One region of the Shewanella sp. ISS20 genome, then DNA from elsewhere that is predicted to be linked to it. Evidence: riboswitches for the same ligand, from Rfam matches in the RefSeq annotation. Region 1 holds a riboswitch; each other region holds the start of a gene.
The links. A riboswitch is a leader RNA that binds a small molecule or an ion and turns the genes downstream of it on or off. The one in region 1 is predicted to bind cyclic di-GMP.
Positions count from the first base shown of each region.

Region 2: another riboswitch for cyclic di-GMP. It lies ahead of AC1HDP_RS01580 (M66 family metalloprotease); the one in region 1 lies ahead of AC1HDP_RS06805 (glycosyl hydrolase family 18 protein).
Region 3: another riboswitch for cyclic di-GMP. It lies ahead of AC1HDP_RS14490 (immunoglobulin-like domain-containing protein); the one in region 1 lies ahead of AC1HDP_RS06805 (glycosyl hydrolase family 18 protein).

Region 1 is NZ_JAWRZK010000001.1:1,513,357-1,516,979, forward strand. Features, by position in the region: gene AC1HDP_RS06805 (glycosyl hydrolase family 18 protein) at 1-2,199, opposite strand, end outside; cyclic di-GMP riboswitch class I at 2,314-2,396, opposite strand; gene sstT (serine/threonine transporter SstT) at 3,041-3,623, opposite strand, start outside.
Region 2 is NZ_JAWRZK010000001.1:357,146-360,768, forward strand. Features, by position in the region: gene AC1HDP_RS01580 (M66 family metalloprotease) at 1-2,272, opposite strand, end outside; cyclic di-GMP riboswitch class I at 2,355-2,442, opposite strand; gene AC1HDP_RS01585 (LTA synthase family protein) at 2,762-3,623, shown strand, end outside.
Region 3 is NZ_JAWRZK010000001.1:3,184,264-3,187,886, forward strand. Features, by position in the region: gene ovoA (5-histidylcysteine sulfoxide synthase) at 1-971, opposite strand, end outside; cyclic di-GMP riboswitch class I at 1,422-1,507, shown strand; gene AC1HDP_RS14490 (immunoglobulin-like domain-containing protein) at 1,564-3,623, shown strand, end outside.

The DNA.
Region 1 (3,623 bases):
AGTCACCGCTGTCGCAGCTTCTGCGCTTAGAGCTTCATCAGAAACTTTAACTGATACTGAAAATAATTCTTCATTTTCAATAACTGGCGCAGTCATAGTTAGGGAGTCAGTGCCTTGACCTATCACTTTAAAACTAGTAGGGACTGTCCAATTATAAGTTAACTTGTCACCATCAGGATCGATAGCTTTAGCTTGTAAAGTAACCGTCTTACCACTTTCAACGCTAACGGTTTCAACCATAGTAACCTGTGGTGCTTGGTTAACGGCTGGCGCCTTGTTCGTGATAGTCATGGTATCAACAGCAGTTAAACCTTCAATGTCCTTAACAGTAAGGCTAAAGGTGTAAACTGTATCAAATTCAACCTCTGGAACTTCAACTATTAATACTGCCGCATCAGAGTTATTAACATCAAGAGTTATGCCGTTAATTTGCTTCCATTGATAGGTTAACTCGTCACCTTCTGGATCACGAGATTTTGAACCATCAATTTCAACAGTGACCTCGCCCTTAACCGTTAGATCTTGACCGGCATTAGCAATAGGCGCTTTGTTTGCCGGTGGCTCGATACCTTCACCGTGGCCTAAGCCTTCATGCATAGCATTAAGTAAGTCGCCGTTGTCGCCGTCAATTTCCCATGAGAAAATTCCGCCTAAGTCGTGCTTAAGAACATATTGACCTTTAGCAATAACTGACTGAGGATTATCATAAGTAATCAAGTCACCAGTTGATTTTTTAAATAGGTAAGGTGCTTCTGCTACTTCGTCATAACCTTTTTCCCACTCTGAATCCATATGGTTATTAACGATATCACGATAATCTAATACACCATCTTCCCAAGTCCCCTTGATCTTACCTGTTGCAGTACCAGTAAAAGGGTTGCCATCTTTATAATCATGTACTCCAGTCCAGCCACGACCATATTTGGCAACACCTAACACTAACTTTTCAGAGTCAACGCCTTGGTTAAGTAATATTTGAGTGCCTTTATCAGCAGTGTATTTCGTGGTTTCCCAGTGACCATCATATAAAGCGGTTTGATGTCCTAAATTAGTATTTTGCCAAGCACCGTTAAAGTCATAGCCCATCATAAAGATGTAATCCATGTACTGTTGAGCTTCGCCATAATCAACCACTGCAAGCTTATCGTAACCCACGTTAATAGCAGAAGTCAGTTGATACTTACGACCAGTTTCCTTAGATAACTGATCAAGCATTGCACGTAATTCTTTCATCAGAATAACATAGGTTGAACCATCTTCAGGCTTACCTAAATGTATATTTTCACCACCACCACCGGGAAATTCCCAGTCGATATCTAAACCATCGAAGAATTTCCAAGTTTTCAAAAACTCTTTAGCAGAATTAACGAAAACATCACGCTTTGTTTTGTCATCAAATTGGAAGAATGGATCTGATAATGTCCATCCACCGATAGAGGGCAGGATAACTAAGTCTGGTTGCGCTTGCTTAAGCGCCATTAACTGACCAAAGTTACCTTTATAAGGGTCGTCATAGTTCATAACTCCCTCTTGTGGCTTTTGAATAGCAGCCCAAGGATCATGAATGGCTAGCTCAAAATTAGCGCGACCTTCACATGCTTTTTGCAAGGCTTGAAAGCTACCTTCAATACTTTTAAGGCTGTCATTAATGCCATCACCACCACATATAGGGGTAAAGCCATATAACAGGTGAGTTAGGTTTTTAGAAGGCATCTTATCAACTGGGAATTGGCGACCGTACACCCCCCACTCAACAAAATACGACCCAACAACCTTGTCAGTTTTATTAACGTATGGGCGGTTATTTTCAAGCATCTTAGTTTCAAGAGGCGCTAAATGGCTACCGTCAGTATCAGCAACGATAATTTCTTTAGTTGGGCTATATGAGCAACCTTCATCATTACACAAGGCCACACGCATTTGATAGCGACCACCTTTTTTTACATCAAATGTAGCTTCACCTGCTGCGACAGAAGTTCCTTTCCAAACTTCCTCACCGTCTAAGTACACCTTAGCAGTGTCACCGAGTTCACCATTCCATAAGTTCCAATTAACGGTAACTTTAGCAGCATCTTTAACCGTAACAAGTTTGTTGTAGGCGCTGGTTGATTGGTCGATATCGATGATTGCAAATTTTGTTTCACCCCAACCTAAAGTTGGCGTACCAGGCAGAGCCGCAAATGTATTTGCTGATAGCATAGAAGCAACAAAAATCGCTGCGGTGGATAGTTTAGTTTTCAAAGAATATTCCTTATTAGACAATGCAAATAAGGCAAACAAAGTGCGTAAGCAAGCAAATTAAATTGCTATGATTTTGGCGTCCCCGCTATCTTAGGTTTCCCCTTAGACCGGAAGCTTTGCGTCCCAGCCTTTCGACTGGTTTGCCTTTTTCTATAAAATCAAACATTAACGTAAGATTTGTGGCTATAGTAACATACTGTAACCATAATAGAAGAGCTTGATTTTTTTGGGAAAGCAATAAATTGTGACCTACACCTCAACAATAAATGACACTCGATTTCCCAGCCCTATGTTACTAACATAGTTAGGCTTTTTATCACATTGCCTGCCAATGAACCTATTACAATTTATTTAGAGAAAATGCGTCATAATAAAGCACTGGTATTTTCATTGAACCTTCGTTACCAAGAATCACGAAACATAACAAAATAGATGTTATACCCAAGAAACTTTTGAACCTTTTCTTGTAAAACTCATCGCCATTATCGAAGCCTATCGTCTTACAAAGGCATTTAAACGACTCAAGCAACTTAAGCGTTCATCCGTCCGACAAACTGATCAGGGCTTAATTCGGTATAAGTAAAGGGCGAATAACTTCTTTTAGAATTGAGGAACTTTTATTGTAATTAGGCGAGATTGGTGTAACGGCTTGTGAAGAACATCTCATAATTAGTTTACTGTGATTCCAATAAGTCATGGAGGCTCATTAGCCTAAAAGAAATAACAAAAGGCCTAGTCACTTAGTGACTAGGCCTTAATAAAAATAGCCGTTATGACAACCCAACCTGTATCACATCACTTAGCCTTGCTGGCGCTCTAGCGCTTCACAGGCTGCAGCGGTAAATACCACGTCAGTTGAGCTATTCAAGGCCGTTTCTGCCGCATCTTGAATAACACCTATGATAAAGCCCACAGCAACCACTTGCATGGCTACATCATTACTAATACCAAATAAGCTACAAGCTAACGGGATAAGTAGCAGCGAGCCACCCGCCACACCTGATGCACCGCACGCTGATACTGCCGCGACCACACTTAATAACAACGCAGTAAAGATATCAACTTGAATTCCTAAGGTATGCACAGCCGCTAAGGTCAGCACGGTAATAGTAATCGCCGCGCCGCCCATGTTAATGGTGGCACCTAATGGAATAGAGACTGAGTAAGTATCTTCATGCAGCTTAAGCTTGGAACAAAGTGCCATGTTCACTGGAATGTTGGCAGCACTTGAGCGGGTAAAGAAGGCGGTGATACCACTTTCACGCAAGCACTGAAACACCAATGGATAAGGGTTACGGCGAATTTTGGCAAATACGATTAATGGGTTAACTACTAATGCAATAATCACCATCACGCCGAGTAACACAGCCAACAAATGAACA
Region 2 (3,623 bases), 1.2 Mb from region 1:
AACGTTTATGGCTGCCATTATCGATAATGGTTTTCCAGCTAGATAAGGATAACTGTTCTGGCGTTAGGTCGCGATATTCATTCCAGCCGCCTTTGATGCTTGAACCTGAGTCAGGTTCTTCATAATCGGTTGCGGGTGGTAAATCAAACACATTACCATAGTTACCATAAAGTACTGGATAAATCTGACTTGGGTTCACACCAGTAGGATCGTAAATACCCACTAAGGTTGTCACCGGCACGCCAGTTTTTACTGGTGCTGGTGCTGTAGTGTTGGCTTCTACATAGGTTTGTTGCGCTTGATCCCATGTGGCATAGTGATAATTGCCGTCTGGCGTTTGATTAAAACCATTATTTAACCAAGCTTGCGTGCGGCGCGCTTGGGTTGGGTGTTCAAGGGTAAAGTTACTGACTAAACCAATTTTTTGCTTTTCACCACCGGCTTGGGCGTCATGTAAAAAGCGGAAGGTCTCTAAATAGGGGGGAGATATTTCGCCGCCGGCTTCAGATATTGCTGGCGCGCCGCGCCAATCGATATTGCCGATAAAGCGTTTGAATACCTCGTCCCAGCCCCAACCGCTTTGCATATCATGCACTGAGGCCATGCTCGGATAATGGCTTCTGCCAAAGTTATGTCCCACTTCATGGGACCACTCATTACCTGTGGTTGCTTCCAAAGTTAAAATGCCACCACCACCGCTACCACCATGTACTACGGTTTTGTTCGAGCCATTGTCTGGATGGGTGTAAACGCCGACATTAGTGTGTGCTGTCAGTTGGTTAAAACGGCGATTATAAGCTTGTGAATAACCCGCTGAGGTAGTAATGCCGACGTTGGCATTATTAATACCTGTTGAAATTAACGCCTTACCAATGGCTTCGCGCATATCACCAGAATGCCAGCCACCATCAGTGTCACTGCGTTCAGTGTACACTTTGCCATTAGGCATAGTGACAGTTTCAAAATGGGCAGGGGCGTATTGGCCCAGCACTAATTTAGATACTGGGATTTTTTGAAAATAATCACTGGCATGTTCAGCAGTATTGTTAGCCATGGTATTGCGGCCACGTGGCTTAGTTAACATGCCCATGTCGATGTTTTGGATGACTAACTCAGGCGCGCCGCCAAAGGTAATGCTGTGCTGCGCTAATTCTGAGCTGCGACCGTGGTTATCGATAAACTTAAGGGATAAGCCTGGGGTCATCCAATTCCATTGAAGCGGCAAGCTCCAGACATCATGGCCAAAAATAACCATTGGCCGACCTTCAACGGCGTATTGGTCAGTTTTGGGCTGATTGGCGGGTGACTGCATGATTTCGCGCGCGATAAGCTCGCCTTCAAAATACACCTCAACCCATAACTGGTTAATGTCGTTAAGCTCTGGCGTCACTAGCAGCATGGCAGCACGGTTGATCACCACATCCGGCGCATTTAACTCATCATTGCCAAAGGGGGCGGTTAAGCTGTGACTTTGCATCAAGGATACATGGGCGGCAATTTCACCATCAAGGTGATTTAAGTGGCGAATACCGTCATGAAAACCCGCTTTACTTGACTCAGTCGTAAAGGTAATCGGTTCAAGTGCCACACACGCTGTGGTATTACAAGCTTCCAGGGCTAATTGATAATCAGTGTTTGGTGACAGATTACCTAGGTAGAACTCAGGGGCGGTGGCGTTAAACATTTGCGTTTTAGTTGACGGTGAACTTAAGCTCAGCTGATAGCGATTGCCTTCAACATGGCCTTGCCAAGTCACTGAGGCGCCAATATCAAATACCCCAGATAAAGCAACGTCGGTAAGCATAGGTGCGCTGATACACTCAGTATTTTCAAGACGCATTATCTTATCTTCGCTGAAACTGGGTTCTGGAAAATATTCGACAAAACAACCCTGAGTGTCGCTACTCATGCTGCCAAAATCATCATGAATGAAATAAAAACCATAGTTATTATTCATCACTATGTCCCATTTATCATTTAAAAATGGGAACGCGGCATAATAAGGGGCTAGGGCTTCTTCGCCGCCATAAGGGAAAGGAAATTTAGGGTAATTATCATCATGCAGTTCAAAACGATAGTCGTTATAGACAATAAAGCGTTTGTTACCATCAACAATCACGCCATCATTAGCTTCACCGCGCTGTTTCATGGCTTTAATGACGCTAAAGGTTTGTTCGGCAGCTTGTTGCATAGTGACTTCGGCCTGCGCCGCTACCGGCACCAATGTACTAGCTATCACTAAGGCGAGAGGGGAAAAACGAGTTTTAAACATATATCTTCCTTATTGAGCATAGAAATTCAATAAGGCAACACGCATTACTAGACTTGCCGCACAAGGCAACAAGTCTGATACCAATGGCATCCCCGCTATCATAGGTACAAACGCCCCTTAGACCGGTGGTTTTGCGTCCCAGCCTTTCAACTGGTTTGCCTTTTTCAATGTGTCAGCAATTTTTGCTGGTGACCAATATATAGATTAATTAATCCAGTGTCAATGTAAGCGTCTGATTAACCAATTGATTTTGATGGCATTGCTTGTCTTGCTGATTCATCTTGGGCGCGCTTACCTCAAAAATAGGAGAAATGGCGCAAGTTAAGATGATGGTTTAACCATAGGCGCAAAAACCGAGATAGGCTAGGTTGCAATAAGTCGGCATAAGTTATGGAATGATTAATGACTTAAGCTATTAAATTCTTTCAAAATGAGTATGATATTGCACAATATGTTACCTAGCTTGGCTAGTTTCGGATGTAGGGCAATATGCAGCAATCAAGGATAGTTTTCCCGAAAACACGTTTACAAAAGCGCTTAGCGTTATGGCGCCCATGGTTATATATGGTGCTATATACACTGGCCTTGTATAGCCTTATTCAGCTAGGGCTTGCGAGCAGTTTTGATGTCGGGGTTTGGCCTGGGGTTTGGGTTAAAGATGCCATTATTCAGCTGGTATTCGCGGGGTTGTTATTTGTATTGTGCCGCAATTTTTTAGCTTGGGTCATGGTGTACACCAGCTTTACCTTAGTGCTGCAGGTCAGTAATGCGCTCAAGCTCATGATCTTAGGCAGCCCCATCATGCCTGATGACTTTAGTATCGTCGGCAATATGTTTCAGTTATTTAATGATTGGCGTTACTGGGCCTTATGGGCGGCGCTACTGATCCCATTTGGCGGCTTAATGGTCGCGATTGCTTGGCAGCGGCAGCGCACTTGGTTGCTACTGGCGTTATTAGCTGGGGCTGGATTTTTTTATGTTAACCAATCCAGTAGTTTACAAGCATGGTTTGATGTCCATGTGGGCGATAGGGTGTGGGATCAACCGGGTAACTATAAAGATCGCGGCTTGTTGCTGCATTTGACGGTAGAAGGCAGCCGCGTGATTGCTCGTGGTCAAACGAAAGTAACACAAGAGCAAGTGTTAGCCGCTAAAACCAGTATTTTCCCTGCGCAAGCCTTAGCTCCTGCCGCCAGCATTAGCGATAAGCGCAATGTTTATGTGTTATTGCTGGAATCCTTTTGGGATCCTATGGCGCTTGGCAACGTGGGCTTTAATCAAGACCCGTTTGATCCAAGGTTTCGCGATTTATGGCAAGCCACAGCCAATAGCACAGTGCTAGCGCCAGTAT
Region 3 (3,623 bases), 1.7 Mb from region 1:
GGAAGGCGTAACTGACTTTGCTGCACTTCGCTTAAGTAATGGCAAAAGGCTTTAGCTTCTAAGTAATTAACTTCTACCGGCCAGTTTAAGGGTAAAGGGATTTCTTCGGTGAGGTTGCGTTGCCACCATAGACCTTGGTGTTTACGCCAAAATCTTGGATGTTGCGCTTGGGTGTAACTTAGCCACTGCCGACCTTCTTGGGTCCACCATCTTAAGGTTTGATAACCACCCGCCTCAACAAAGGCGAGGTACTCTTGATTGCTAACTAAATAGCGACTCGCTTCAAAGTCATTCACTGCGACTGACTGCTGGCCGTACTCATTATCCCAACCATAAGTCATGTCGGTAGCGGCTTTGCCTAACGTCATAGTGCCACCGCTTTGATGCAGTAACTGATTGCTGGGCGCTAGAGCCACGCTCTCGCAAGCATGCCAGTTGCTTGAGGGCGTCACTAAATGCAGCGGCAGCTGGCGGATAATGACAGATGATGTTTCAAGATGAATTCTTTCATGCTCTATGCCCATTAAGATGAGCCAAGCCGGCGATTGCGCTGTAATAGGTAAGCTCAGCGCTAGGTTATCTATGACTTGATTGACACAAGCGCTCACTTCATCGCGATAGCGCCGCACTTGACTGACGCTTGGCCAGGCATAGTGCTGACTGTTGACATCATCCCAGCTCATTTCATCCACGCCTATGGCAAACATAGACTCAAATTCAGGGTTGATGCGCTCATCAATGAGGCGAGCCAGTTTAAGTTTATTGATATAAAAAGTGGCAGTATGGCCAAAATAAAAAATCAATGGATGGCGTAACGGTTCAGCCTTAAGAAAATAGGCGTCATCGGTATTGATAAGGTCGAATAACTGCTGATATTGCTGCCAAGTATGGTTGAAATAGCGCTGAATCTCGGCGCGTTTACTTTCAACATCGGTACCATCAAGAGAAATACTTTGATTGAGTGAGGTCACGAGCAATCCTTAATTTGCGTATCCGTGTGATTGAATAGACACCATAGGTGATAATGATTGATGGCGATAATGTTTACGTTTGCAATATATTAATAACATTATCAGTTGTGGGATGGCGACTCAATCTGCTTCAGTAGATTGAGTGTTTTAAAGCCTAAATTTATTTCACTATTCAAGCATGGTTAGCGCTTAAGCGTTAGTCGGCCTAAACCAGTAGATAGTGGCGATTAGTTGTTGTTTTAGCATGAAGTTAGCGAGCGAAAGGTTCAGTATATGTGGGTTATTTGCTTTTATAAGTAAATGATTTGAGTGCGAATTAAACTATTAATCATATTTAAGCATAGTTTTAAGTTTATTTTAAGATTAAAGGTGACAATCATAACTACTTAGAGCTAAGCTTGTTGCGGCTCAAGTTATTGTAAAGGCTGATTCATCTTGTCATGAAGCTGCTTGCGATAAAGGCAAAATGTGTGAAAGCGCATGACGCAAAACCTCCGGTCTAAGTGGTGAATCCATAAGATAGCGGGGCTTCCACAGGTAGTGTTCGAGTGCAAAAACTCGCGTTACCTGTTTCTATTTGAAACGGGAAATAATGATGATAAAGAAATTAAAACTGAGTGCGTTAGTCTTAGCTCTGACTGGGCTGGCTCAGCCACTGCAGGCGCAAATGGTCAACCCTGAAGCCGGTGTCGTCGTAGGCTACTGGCATAACTGGTGTGATGGCAGCGGTTACAAAGGTGGCGTAGCGCCATGCGTTAAACTAAGCGACGTTAACCCTATGTATAACGTCGTCGACATCTCTTTTATGAAGGTCTATGACACAGCTGAAGGTCGTATTCCTACCTTTCGTTTAGACCCGCAAGTGGGTTTATCAGAAGCAGAATTTATTGCTGAAATTGCCGAATTAAACCATCAAGGCCGCGCCGTATTATTAGCCTTAGGTGGCGCCGATGCCCATATCGAATTAAAAATCGGTGATGAGCAAGCCTTTGCTGATGAACTGATTCGTCTTACCGATATGTACGGTTTTGATGGTTTAGATATAGATTTAGAGCAAGCCGCGGTGACTGCTGCTGATAACCAGACGGTTATTCCAGCGGCGTTAATCATGGTGAAAGAGCACTACCGCGCCCAAGGTAAAAACTTCTTAATTACCATGGCTCCAGAATTCCCATACCTGACAACGGGTGGCAAATACGTTCCTTATTTAGAGCGTTTAGAAGGCTACTACGACTGGATCAACCCGCAGTTTTATAACCAAGGTGGCGATGGTATCTGGATTGATGGGGTAGGTTGGGTTGCTCAAAACAACGATGAACTCAAGCAAGAGTTTATCTACTACATTGCGGATTCATTAATTAACGGCAGTCGCAGTTTTTATAAGATCCCTCACGACAAGTTAGTGTTTGGTATCCCAACCAACAACGATGCCGCGGCCACTGGCTATGTTAAAAATCCACAGCATTTATACAGCGCTTTTGAAGCCTTGAAAAACCAAGGTCAGCCGCTGCGTGGTGTTATGACTTGGTCTGTTAACTGGGATATGGGGCGCGATGCTGCTGGTAATGAATACAATGAGTCCTTCATTAAGGCTTATGGCCCATTTGTACACAGCCAAGTTCCACCAGTACCAGAAGCGGGTAAGCCAGTATTCACAGGCTTAGGTCATGCGCGCGTGGTGCATGCCACAACATTTGATCCTATGGCAGGCGTGACGGCTATGGATACCGAAAATGGTGATTTAACCTCGCGCATTGTGATTGAAGGCCAAGTTGATACCAACACCTTAGGTGAATATGTACTGACTTATCGCGTCAGTGATAATGATGACAACGAAACTGTTGATGCCCGCAAAGTTGAAGTTTATAGCGTGAAGCCTGTCTTTAATGGATTAGATAATCGCGTCGTGCCTTTAGGCGCCGCATTTGATCCCTTAGCTGATGTGACGGCATTTGATGCGGAAGATGGTGATCTTACTGCTCAAATTCAGGTTTCTGGCAAAGTGGATGTGAATACTGTCGGCCGCTACAGCTTAACTTACTCGGTGACAGACAATGCTGGTCAACAAGTGACTGCCTCGCGTCAAGTGCGCGTGACTGATGACTCGCAGGTGTGTGGTAATGCCTGGCAGGCGGATAAAGTCTATTTAGCTGATGAAGTGGTTAGCCATCAGGGTAAGAGCTGGAGCGCTGGCTGGTGGACCCAAGGTGATGAGCCTGGTAGCACAGGTGAGTGGGGCGTGTGGCGCGTTGCCGGCGATAGTGATTGTGATGGCGGTGTATCGCCTGAACTGCCAAAGTTAAGCGTTTCACTTGGCGGTATCGCTGCTGAGTATCACATCAAAGATGGCGCCGTGGATTTAGCGGTGACTGTTAAAACTAACCGCAGCGCTATGGTTACTATGAAAGTGACTGATACTGGCGGAATGCTAGTTAACGGTGGCGATTTCGCCGCGCAAATTGCTGCAGAGCAAACGGTAAATCTGTCTTTAGCTCAAGTTATTGCTGGTGAATATCGCCTGCAATTGGCGGCAACTGACGCTGATGGTAACGAGTCTAAGCAAGCTTTTACGCTGATGCTGAAAGAAAGCGAGCCTTTGCCACCGGGTGATTATCCAGCTTATGTGGCTGGTATCCAGTATGGCGCTGGTGA